Regions from separate parts of the Streptosporangium sp. NBC_01639 genome, predicted to be linked through region 1. Evidence: riboswitches for the same ligand, from Rfam matches in the RefSeq annotation. Region 1 holds a riboswitch; each other region holds the start of a gene.

Evidence for each region. Region 1 has a riboswitch for cyclic di-AMP ahead of OHA77_RS07940 (C40 family peptidase). Riboswitches for the same ligand answer to the same signal wherever they lie in the genome.
Region 2: another riboswitch for cyclic di-AMP. It lies ahead of OHA77_RS04260 (CHAP domain-containing protein); the one in region 1 lies ahead of OHA77_RS07940 (C40 family peptidase).
Region 3: another riboswitch for cyclic di-AMP. It lies ahead of OHA77_RS29930 (hypothetical protein); the one in region 1 lies ahead of OHA77_RS07940 (C40 family peptidase).
Region 4: another riboswitch for cyclic di-AMP. It lies ahead of OHA77_RS22170 (NlpC/P60 family protein); the one in region 1 lies ahead of OHA77_RS07940 (C40 family peptidase).

What each region holds. Positions count from the first base shown of each region.
Region 1 is NZ_CP109272.1:1,788,340-1,790,532, reverse strand. Features, by position in the region: cyclic di-AMP (ydaO/yuaA leader) riboswitch at 469-626, shown strand; gene OHA77_RS07940 (C40 family peptidase) at 886-1,269, shown strand; gene OHA77_RS07935 (NAD(P)H-binding protein) at 1,528-2,193, opposite strand, start outside.
Region 2 is NZ_CP109272.1:957,417-959,609, forward strand. Features, by position in the region: gene OHA77_RS04250 (oxidoreductase) at 1-146, shown strand, start outside; gene OHA77_RS04255 (TetR/AcrR family transcriptional regulator) at 162-740, shown strand; cyclic di-AMP (ydaO/yuaA leader) riboswitch at 1,106-1,243, shown strand; gene OHA77_RS04260 (CHAP domain-containing protein) at 1,262-1,957, shown strand; partial or broken gene OHA77_RS04265 (IS30 family transposase) at 2,069-2,193, opposite strand, start outside.
Region 3 is NZ_CP109272.1:6,581,065-6,583,257, forward strand. Features, by position in the region: gene OHA77_RS29925 (DUF4253 domain-containing protein) at 1-271, shown strand, start outside; cyclic di-AMP (ydaO/yuaA leader) riboswitch at 958-1,107, shown strand; gene OHA77_RS29930 (hypothetical protein) at 1,327-1,998, shown strand; gene OHA77_RS29935 (alpha/beta fold hydrolase) at 2,160-2,193, shown strand, end outside.
Region 4 is NZ_CP109272.1:4,846,497-4,848,689, reverse strand. Features, by position in the region: gene OHA77_RS22175 (amino-acid N-acetyltransferase) at 1-566, opposite strand, end outside; cyclic di-AMP (ydaO/yuaA leader) riboswitch at 908-1,054, shown strand; gene OHA77_RS22170 (NlpC/P60 family protein) at 1,060-2,106, shown strand; gene OHA77_RS22165 (LuxR family transcriptional regulator) at 2,172-2,193, opposite strand, start outside.

The sequences.
Region 1 (2,193 bases):
TACCGATGACGGCGGGCTCCGGGCGATCCCCGGCCGTTCGCCGCCTCACATGATCAACAGCCGCTCAACCGACTTCGCCGAAGCTCCGGGGTATCCCAAGGCGCCCCTTGGCGGGGCGATGCCGGTCGTTCTACGAGCCGGGAAACAAAGATCAAAAACCGGAAAACAAAGATCACACCCAATGTGATGAAAGTTACAGAAGTAATGTGCTTTTAGATCTTGATGCAGTGAATGTGACGAGAGTCATAGCCCAATGGGGGAGCCGCATATCACGCGGTGATCAAGAGGCCGGGAAGGGGCTTACCGATCTCCATATTCATGGCATTGCTTTGCCGAAATTTTTGGTTCGCGGTAACTTCTGGCGGCGCGGTGACATGCCATGTCACCGCATTGTGTGACTGCTCTCCGGAGTAGGCATCGCGCTAGAAATCCAATTGGCCGCTGCTCCCCTAAGGGGTTGATCCCCATGGCGGCGGCCTGCCGAATCCGTGCAGCCAGGAGGCACGGAACCGGGGACCCAAAGGCCTTCGCGTAAGGCCAGGGGTGAATCGGCATATGTCATGCCGTAGGGCGACTTCCCTGCCCGAATCCGTCAGCTAACCCGGTAGGCATCAGTGGAAGTCCCAAGGAGAAATCCTGTCTACCACCCTGCGTAACCCCCGTCTGTCGCGCCTTGCCCGCCTTTCCCTGGGCGGTGCCGTACTCACACTGGCCGCTTCGTCGGGAGCGGTCGTACTGGGATCCACAACGGCACAGGCGACGGCCGACACCGGGCCCACTCTCCAGGTCAGAAGCACCGGCTCTCAGGCTGAGAGCACGGTCAAGGCCTCCGCCGGCACCGCGGCGCGCAGCAGCGCCAAGAAGGCGAAGGCCAAGAAGACCACGTTGAGCAGGGCCGCACTGCAGAAGGTGAAGGCCGGTAAGGCGGTCTCGGCGGCCAGGAAGCAGATCGGCGATCCGTACCGGTGGGGAGCCTCCGGTCCCGGCGCGTTCGACTGCTCCGGGCTCGTCCAGTACGCGTGGCGCAAGGCTGGGGTGACCCTCCCCAGGATCACGACCAGCCAGTACCGCGCCGTCCGGAAGAAGGTCTCGTGGCGCAGCCTGCGCCCCGGCGACCTGATGTTCTTCTACGGCAAGGGCCACGTGGGCATGTACGTCGGCAAGGGCAAGATGGTGCACTCGCCGAGCAGCGGCAAGACGGTCCGGACCGTGAGCCTGAAGGGGTACTACAGGTCCTCCTTCGCCGGCGCGGTCCGTCCCGGCGGCTAGACCGAGGAAATCGGCCCAGTCCGCCCTCCGTGGAGACACCGTTGGCGAAGTAGATCAACGGAAACGGCCTCGTGATCACTGGCGTGATCGCGAGGCCGTTCCGTGTGTGGAGCCGTATGCCGATCCGGCTGCACCGCTGAGCTTGTTCTTCTGTCCTCCGGATTTTTGTAGCGCTGTGAGGGTGCGGCCGCGTGCGACGGTCTTGCCGACGTCGCAGCGAGGCGTGGGTCGACGGTCGCCGAGATGCGGACGTGCGGTTCAGCCGGTCCGGAAGGCGTCGGCGTTGCGTGCGCACCAGGCGGCGAAGGTGCGGGGCTTGCGCTGGAGCAGGCGCTCCACGGTGTCGGTGCGGAATCCGGCGGTGTCGGCGCGCATGAGGTGGAACCCCTCGGTGATGGCCTCGGCCAGCGCCGGAGGTGCCCCTTGGGGGAATCGGGAGGCGACGGCCTCCTCTGCGGTGGTCACTGCCCGGACCGCGATGTCCCGGCCGACCGCCGCGGCGAGGATCTCGACCTGTTCGGTGACGGTGAACAGCTCCTCGCCGGTGAGGACATACTCCTGGCCTTGGTGGCCGTCGCCGGTCAGCGCCAGGGCGGCGACGGCGGCGATGTCGGCGGGGTCGATCGGCGCGTACCGGCCGGGGCCGGCCGGATCGAGGACATAGTCCGCCTCGCGGATGGTGGGCAGCCAGTCGAAGGCGTTGGTCATGAAGCCGCCGGGCCGCAGGAAGGTGGCCGGGATGTCGGAGGCCCGGATGGCCTGCTCGCGTTCGTGGTGCCAGCGACCCATGGCGGGCATGGGGTCGCCGAGCACGTTGAACGAGGACAGGTGCACGATGTGGCGCACCCCTGCGGTCTGGGCGGCGGCCACGGCGTGCCTGGTGTGGTCGAGGCCGATGCCGGGGGTGAGCAGGAACAGCCGGTC
Region 2 (2,193 bases), 830 kb from region 1:
TGACCGGAGGCCGGTTCATCGGCCCCGGCCCGAAGACGCTGACCCTCTCCCCCAAGGCGCTGGACGAGACGGTCGCCCGGCGGCTGTGGGAGACGTCGGAGGAGCTCACAGGCGTACGATTCGAGGCGCTCACCCAACACTCGTAGCCCATCGGAGCCACCTTGCGTCTCGACCCCAGACGAGAGCGCGCGATTCTCGACGCGACCATGGAACTGCTCTCCGAGGTCGGTTTCGAGCGCATGTCCGTCGATCAGATCGCCAGGCGCGCCAGTGCGAGCAAGGCCACGATCTACCGTCGCTGGCCGGGCAAGGAGGCCCTGGTGGTGGATCTGGTCCGCAACCACCTGGAGATCGGCGTCGCACCGCCGCCCGACACCGGGTCGATGCGCGGTGACCTCGTGGCGGTGGTGGGCGGATTCTGCCGGACCCTGGAGCAGCAGCACGGCCTGGTCTTCGGGCTGCTCCCGGCCCTGCTCACCACTCCCGAACTGGCGGCCGCCCTGCGTGAGCACGTGCCGCGCCCCGACATCACCGGCACCACCCCGCTCCTCGACCGCGCCCGCGACCGGGGCGAACTGCCGGGGAGGGCCGATCCCGGCGAAATCAGAACGGTCACCGAGGCCCTGGTCTGGCACCGGCTGCTCATCGTCGGCAAGCCGCTGGACGAGTCCTTCGTCGCGGACACGGTCGACCGGGTGCTGCTGCCGCTGATCCATGCCTGGACCGAGCCCAGACGATGATCGAACCGAGCGTTTTCGCAGGTAAAGCGGCCATCATCCAAAAGATCTACGATGATGGCGAAACCGTGGGGCGAAGCGGGTGCGGCCCCCCGGCCCTGCGGCGCCCCCGTCGGCCGAAAACGCCTTACCCGCAGGCGTTCCCGGCTCCGGCCGAGCCGCCGGCGCGGAGTTGTCGATCTTTGGGGCATGCCAAGCCCACCCCCTCGATTCGGGCTTATTCCCAAGCCAGGGCAATGTGCCCTACTTGTAATCGTTTGTCCTTTTCGCGTAGCTTCTAGTCATCCCTGGTGAACGTCCAAGTCCATCAAGGTCTATGCGTCACCATTGCCCGTCCGTGCTCCCTCTGAGCGGATGACTCCGCTCGATGGACACGGCCGCCGAATCCGCGGGTCTCGCGGAACCGGGGAACCACTTTTTTGGGGTGAATCGGCGCTTTCGCGCGCCGTAGGGCACTTCCCAGCCCGAACCCGTCAGCTAACCCGGTAGGCGGCATGAGAAGCGAAGCAAGGAGTTCTCCCCTCATGGCCACAAACCGCCTCACTCCCAAGTCCCGCAACCTGGCCCACGTCCTTCTCGGGGCATCCATCCTCGTCGGCGCCGGCACCCTCGCGGCTCCCGCGGCCCTGGCAGAGGCCCCCGGGCAGAGCCCGTTGAGCGCTCCCCCGGCAGAGGTCGTCAAGACCGTCAAGTCTCCCCTCGAGCTTCAGGCCGAGCGCCTGCCCAAGGTCACCGCCGCGAAGGTCCTGGACATCGCCGCGAGCCAGATCGGCGTCTCGGAGAACGCCCAGGGCGGCGGAACGAAGTTCCAGTCCTGGTACGTGTCCTCCCCGCGAGCCCAGGAGACCGTCGCCCGTGACGGCGGCAACCCGCAGGCCTACGCCAACGCCTCCTGGTGCGCGATGTTCGTCTCCTGGGTCGGCGACCAGGCCGGCATCCGGCCCACCGTCGGCTGGGACGCCTACACCGTCACCTACGCCCAGTGGTTCAAGAACAACGGACACTGGGGCACCGTCGCCAAGCCCGGCGCCGTCGTGTTCTACGACTGGCAGGGCGGCAAGAGCATCGACGGGATCGATCACGTCGGCTTCGTGAAGAAGGACAACGGCGACGGCACGATCAGCACGATCGAAGGCAACACCGGCAACGGCAAGGTCGAGGCGCGCGTCCGGCCCACCTCCCAGGTCGTCGGCTACGGCTACCCGGTCTACAGCGGCTGATCCTCCGGCGCCGCACACCACGGTCGCCCGACTCCGGTCCGGCGGACCCACCGGCACCGAAAGGGGCCCGGCTCATGGCGGTTTCAAGGGGTCGTCGCAACACCGCTGGTGTTAGGCAGTAAGTAGATCACGCAAGCGCTCGGCTGGGGTGTCCCAGTCGAGCGTTTTGCGTGGGCGGCCGTTGAGTTCTTGGGCGACGTGTTCGATGTCCTCGGGCCCGTAGACGCTCAGATCGG
Region 3 (2,193 bases), 4.3 Mb from region 1:
GGGCGCACTGAACCACAACGAGTGGATGGTCCCGCTCGCGGCCGTGGTGCGGAGCTGGGAGGACAGGTTCGGCGTGCGGGTGGTCGGCATGGGCTTCAACACCCTGGACCTGAGCGTCGCCGCTCCTCCGGTCACCCCGGAACACGCCCTGCACGTCGCCGCCGAGCACTGGACGTTCTGCCCCGACAGCGTCATCTACAGCGCGGGGACGCTGGTCGACTACGCGGAGCAGATCAGAGGCAGGAACGCCTGGTCGTTCTGGTGGGACTGACCGCCCACGCGGTGTCCCGAGGGCCGCTCCGGGTGGCGGGCGAGGGAGATCGTGCGGGGTCCGCGGACTCGGCGGGGGTCCAGGGCGCCGGACGGGGCCACGGCGGGAACCGGGCCGTGGCGGGGTCGAGGCGAGGGGGACTGGCAGGGTCGGGACGAGGGAGTGTGGCGGGGGCGAGCCGAGGGGGACGCAGCGGGGTCGGGACGAGGGGGCGTGGCGGGGCTCGGGGCGGGAGCGGACCTCCATGACCGTGGCTTTGCACGGGGCCCCTCCGGCGCTTGTGGATCTTCTCAAAAGCCTGGATCAACCCGCTGATGTGTCATTCGGCTGATCGATGGGCCGGTGAGGAGGTAAAAAGAACCGTTGACCCAGGAGTCGGTGCACCGATCTCCGTGGTCCTCATATCGATCGTGGAAATATTCGTCGAATCATCCCTCCTTTGGCTATTCTCGGGAAGAATGCCCAGGTCGGAGGCTTGATCGGCGGATGTCGCCCATTGGTCCCCCCGACGGTCGCGGCCGATCCGACACGCCGGTCGGAAGGTCAAGTGACGGCTAATAGGGCTTTCTTGGCCGATAAAGGTAGATCTTCTGGGTCTGTCATGGGTTTTGTTTTGCTTTGTCCTCGAATGGGCGCTAGTGTCCTATTTGTGTTCGGTTGGCGACCTGCCCTTCAGCAGAAGGAGCGGCCGGCCGACGTCGAATCCCGGAAGCCGCCACGGCCAGGGGAACCGGGGACCCACTTCTTGGGGTGAATCCGCCGCGACCATGCGGCGGTAGGGCAACTCCACCGCCCGAATCCGTCAGCTAACCCGGTAGACGAGATGGAGAGGACATCACTCATGGGACGCTGTGCTCCCTTCCCGCTGGTACCCGCCTCATCCGTATCAGCCCGCTAAGACTTCCTTGCCGCGCTAGAACGCGGCGCCCCCCAACGCGCCTCGCGTAGTGCCCGGGATCGCCGGCACTCCTCTCTCTCTGTGAGCGCGTATCCGCCTGTGCCCATCTGCGTGGCACCCGCGCTTCCCCGTTCCCTCGCGAAAGAGTCTCTCTCCCATGCGCCTCTCCCTTGGCATACGCAAGAACCGTTACATCGCCGCCGCCCTGCTCGGTGCGAGCGTCCTCACCTCCACGGGCGTCGTCTCGATGCTCCCCGCCACGGCCGAAACCGCCTCCGCGACCCTCCCCATCGCGGTCAAGGGCGCGTCCCTGGCGACCTCCACCCTGGTCAAGTCCGGCTCCTCGACCCCCGGCTCCGAGTCCGGTTCCGAGGTCGTCCTGCTGAACGGCTCGACCAAGGCCTCCTACTTCTGGGACGACTCCTCCGGCCGCGCCGGCGACACTGGCCTGCCCGCGAGCGGCAAGCCGATGCAGAAGGGCATGATCGCCAGCCCGAGCTGGCCGCTGATGACCGAGGGCTACGTCGTCTACAAGGGCAAGAAGGCCAAGTTCTTCGTCGGTGACCGCGGTCCCGGCGTGCCCTCCAGCAGCGGCGTCATGATCGACCTGGACGCCAAGACCTTCGCCGAGCTGACCGGCGGCACGTTCAACTCCGAGACGCTCGGGGTGGACGGCAACGGCGGCGCCGGCCACATCGACGTCGACTACGTGATCACGAAGTGGGGCACCGGCCCCGGCAAGAAGAACCGCCCCGTGCCGTTCTCCGCCGGCGCGTGGGGCCGCATCGACAACAACCCGGCCACCCCGCCCAAGGTGGTCAACAAGTAGTCGGTACGAGCCCCTCCCCGTGGGCATCGGCCGGCCCGTCCGCCGGCCGTGGACTGGAGCGGTCCCGTGCAGGGGCCGCTCTTGCCGTCGTTTCTACCGAATGACATTCTGTTGCGCATGACCAGCGTGGTATCCGACAGCACCGGCGGGGGAGGGGTGCCATGACCCTGCGCGCTCCGGCGAACGGCATCGAGC
Region 4 (2,193 bases), 3.1 Mb from region 1:
TCCAGGTCGAGGAATTCCGCGACCCCTTCGTCATATGAGGCGAGCAGTTCGGCGTAGACCTCCGGCGAGACCGGCGTGCCCTGGATCTCCCGGAATCCGTGCCGGGCGAAGAATCCGACCTCGAAAGTGAGGCAGAAGACCCTGCGCAGCCCGAGTTCGCCGGCGGTGCGGAGGAGTTCCGAGACGATGAGGTTGCCGATACCCAGCCCTCGGCAGCCGGGGTCGACGGCGACGGTGCGGATCTCCGCGAGATCCTCCCAGAGCACGTGGAGCGCCCCGCAGCCCACCACGGTGCCCGCCTGCTCGGCGACCCAGAACTCCTGGACGTCCTCGTACAGGGTGACCGTGGCCTTCTCCAGAAGACGACGGCCGGCTCCGCCGTAGGTGTCGACCAGCCGCCGGATGACGTGGACGTCCCGGGTGCGGGCACGCCGCACCCGGACCGCGGCCGGGTCCGGCCCGGCCTCTCCGCGGTCCCGTCCGGGGTCCGCGGCTCCGCCTCCCGGCCCGGCGTTCCCGGTGTCGTGTACGGCCGGCGTCGGGGAATGCTCCGCAACCTGCTCCATGACCGATCAGCGTACGTCCTCGGTGCTTGTGAGTTACGGCTCACCCTTAACTCTCGCCCCGCAGATACCAGATGACCTGTGACATCTCAGCGGCCATGCCGTACCTGACGTGTCGGCGAGGGGTCGGAACTCGCCTTTCCCGTGGTTCTGGACCTGCGAAGACCTCTGCCATGAGCGCCCGAAGGACGGATGGAGCCCGTCTTAATGGGCAAGTTGATCATGAAGATGTGTGATCTCGCCGTGACGTGCCAGTTGTGAAACCTCTACCGACTTTGTAGTTCTGGTTGAGCATGAACCTCCAATTGCACTAATGTCCGTGCTCGATGTCAGCGATGGTAAAAAAAGCTGACCCGCCGAATCCCCGGAACCGGGGAACCGGGGACCCACCCTCGTCCCTGGGGTGAATCCGAGGTGCCACCGGCACCCCGGTAGGGCTGCCTCCGGCCCGAACCCGTCAGCTAACCCGGTAGGCGGCCGAGAGAGGAGCCTGTTGGTGAAGCGCACGCGCAACCTTGAGGGAAGGCGCGAGGGCGGACACGCCCGCCGGGAACACGTCTCACGTGGACTCACCCACCGAATGGTGGTCATCGGGCTGGCATTCGCCTCCCTGACCCTCGGTACCCCTCTGGTCGCGGCCACCGCCGACCCGAAGCCCAATCTTGGAGAGCTCTCCAAGCAGGTCGAGAAGCTGCACACCGAGATCGAGACGCTGAGCGAGCAGTACAACGGCGAGCGGGTCAAGCTCAAGCAGGCCCAGCGGGCCTCGGAGGCGGCCAAGAAGACCCTCGCGGGCAGCGAGTCCGAGCTCGCGGCCCGGCGCACCAGGGCCAGCCTCCTGGCGCAGAGCTCCTACATGACGGGGGGACTGGGCTCGGCCCTCGCCTTCACCCAGTCGAGCGACCCCGACGCCTTCCTCGACCAGGCCACCACGTACTACGCCCTCCAGCAGCAACAGAGCGAGGAGGTCGCCCAGGTCGCTCAGGCGATCAAGACCGCCGAACGGGCGCAGGCCAGTGCCAAGGCGCGGACCAGCGAGGTGAAGAAGCTCCTCGCGGAGATCGGCACCAAGCGCACCAAGATCGAACGCCTGGTCACCAGGGTCGAGAGCAACCTGTTCAGCGAGGTGCGCAGCCGGGCCAAGACCACCATAGGCAGCAGGGTGCGGATCAGCGTGCCGATCGTCGGCGACGGCAAGGCCGCCGAGGCCGCCCGCTGGGCACTCACCCAGCAGCTCAAGCCCTATGTCTGGGGGGCCGAGGGCCCGAACTCCTTCGACTGCTCCGGTCTGGTCATGTGGGCCTACCAGAAGGTCGGCATCAGCCTGCCGCACTACACCGGGGACCAGTGGACCGCGGGCACCCACGTGTCCAGAAACGAACTGCGCCCCGGCGACCTGGTCTTCTTCTACGGTGACCTGCACCATGTCGGGATCTACGTCGGCGCGGGCATGATGATCCACGCCCCCCAGACCGGTGACGTCATCCACATCGCCTCGATCGACAACCGCCCCTTCGCCGGCGGCGTGCGGGTCGCGGACTGAGACAGCCGGCTGCGGGCCGGACCTGGATCGGCTCTCGGGCCGAGACAGACCGCTGCGAGCCGGACCTAGATCAGCCGACGACGGGCG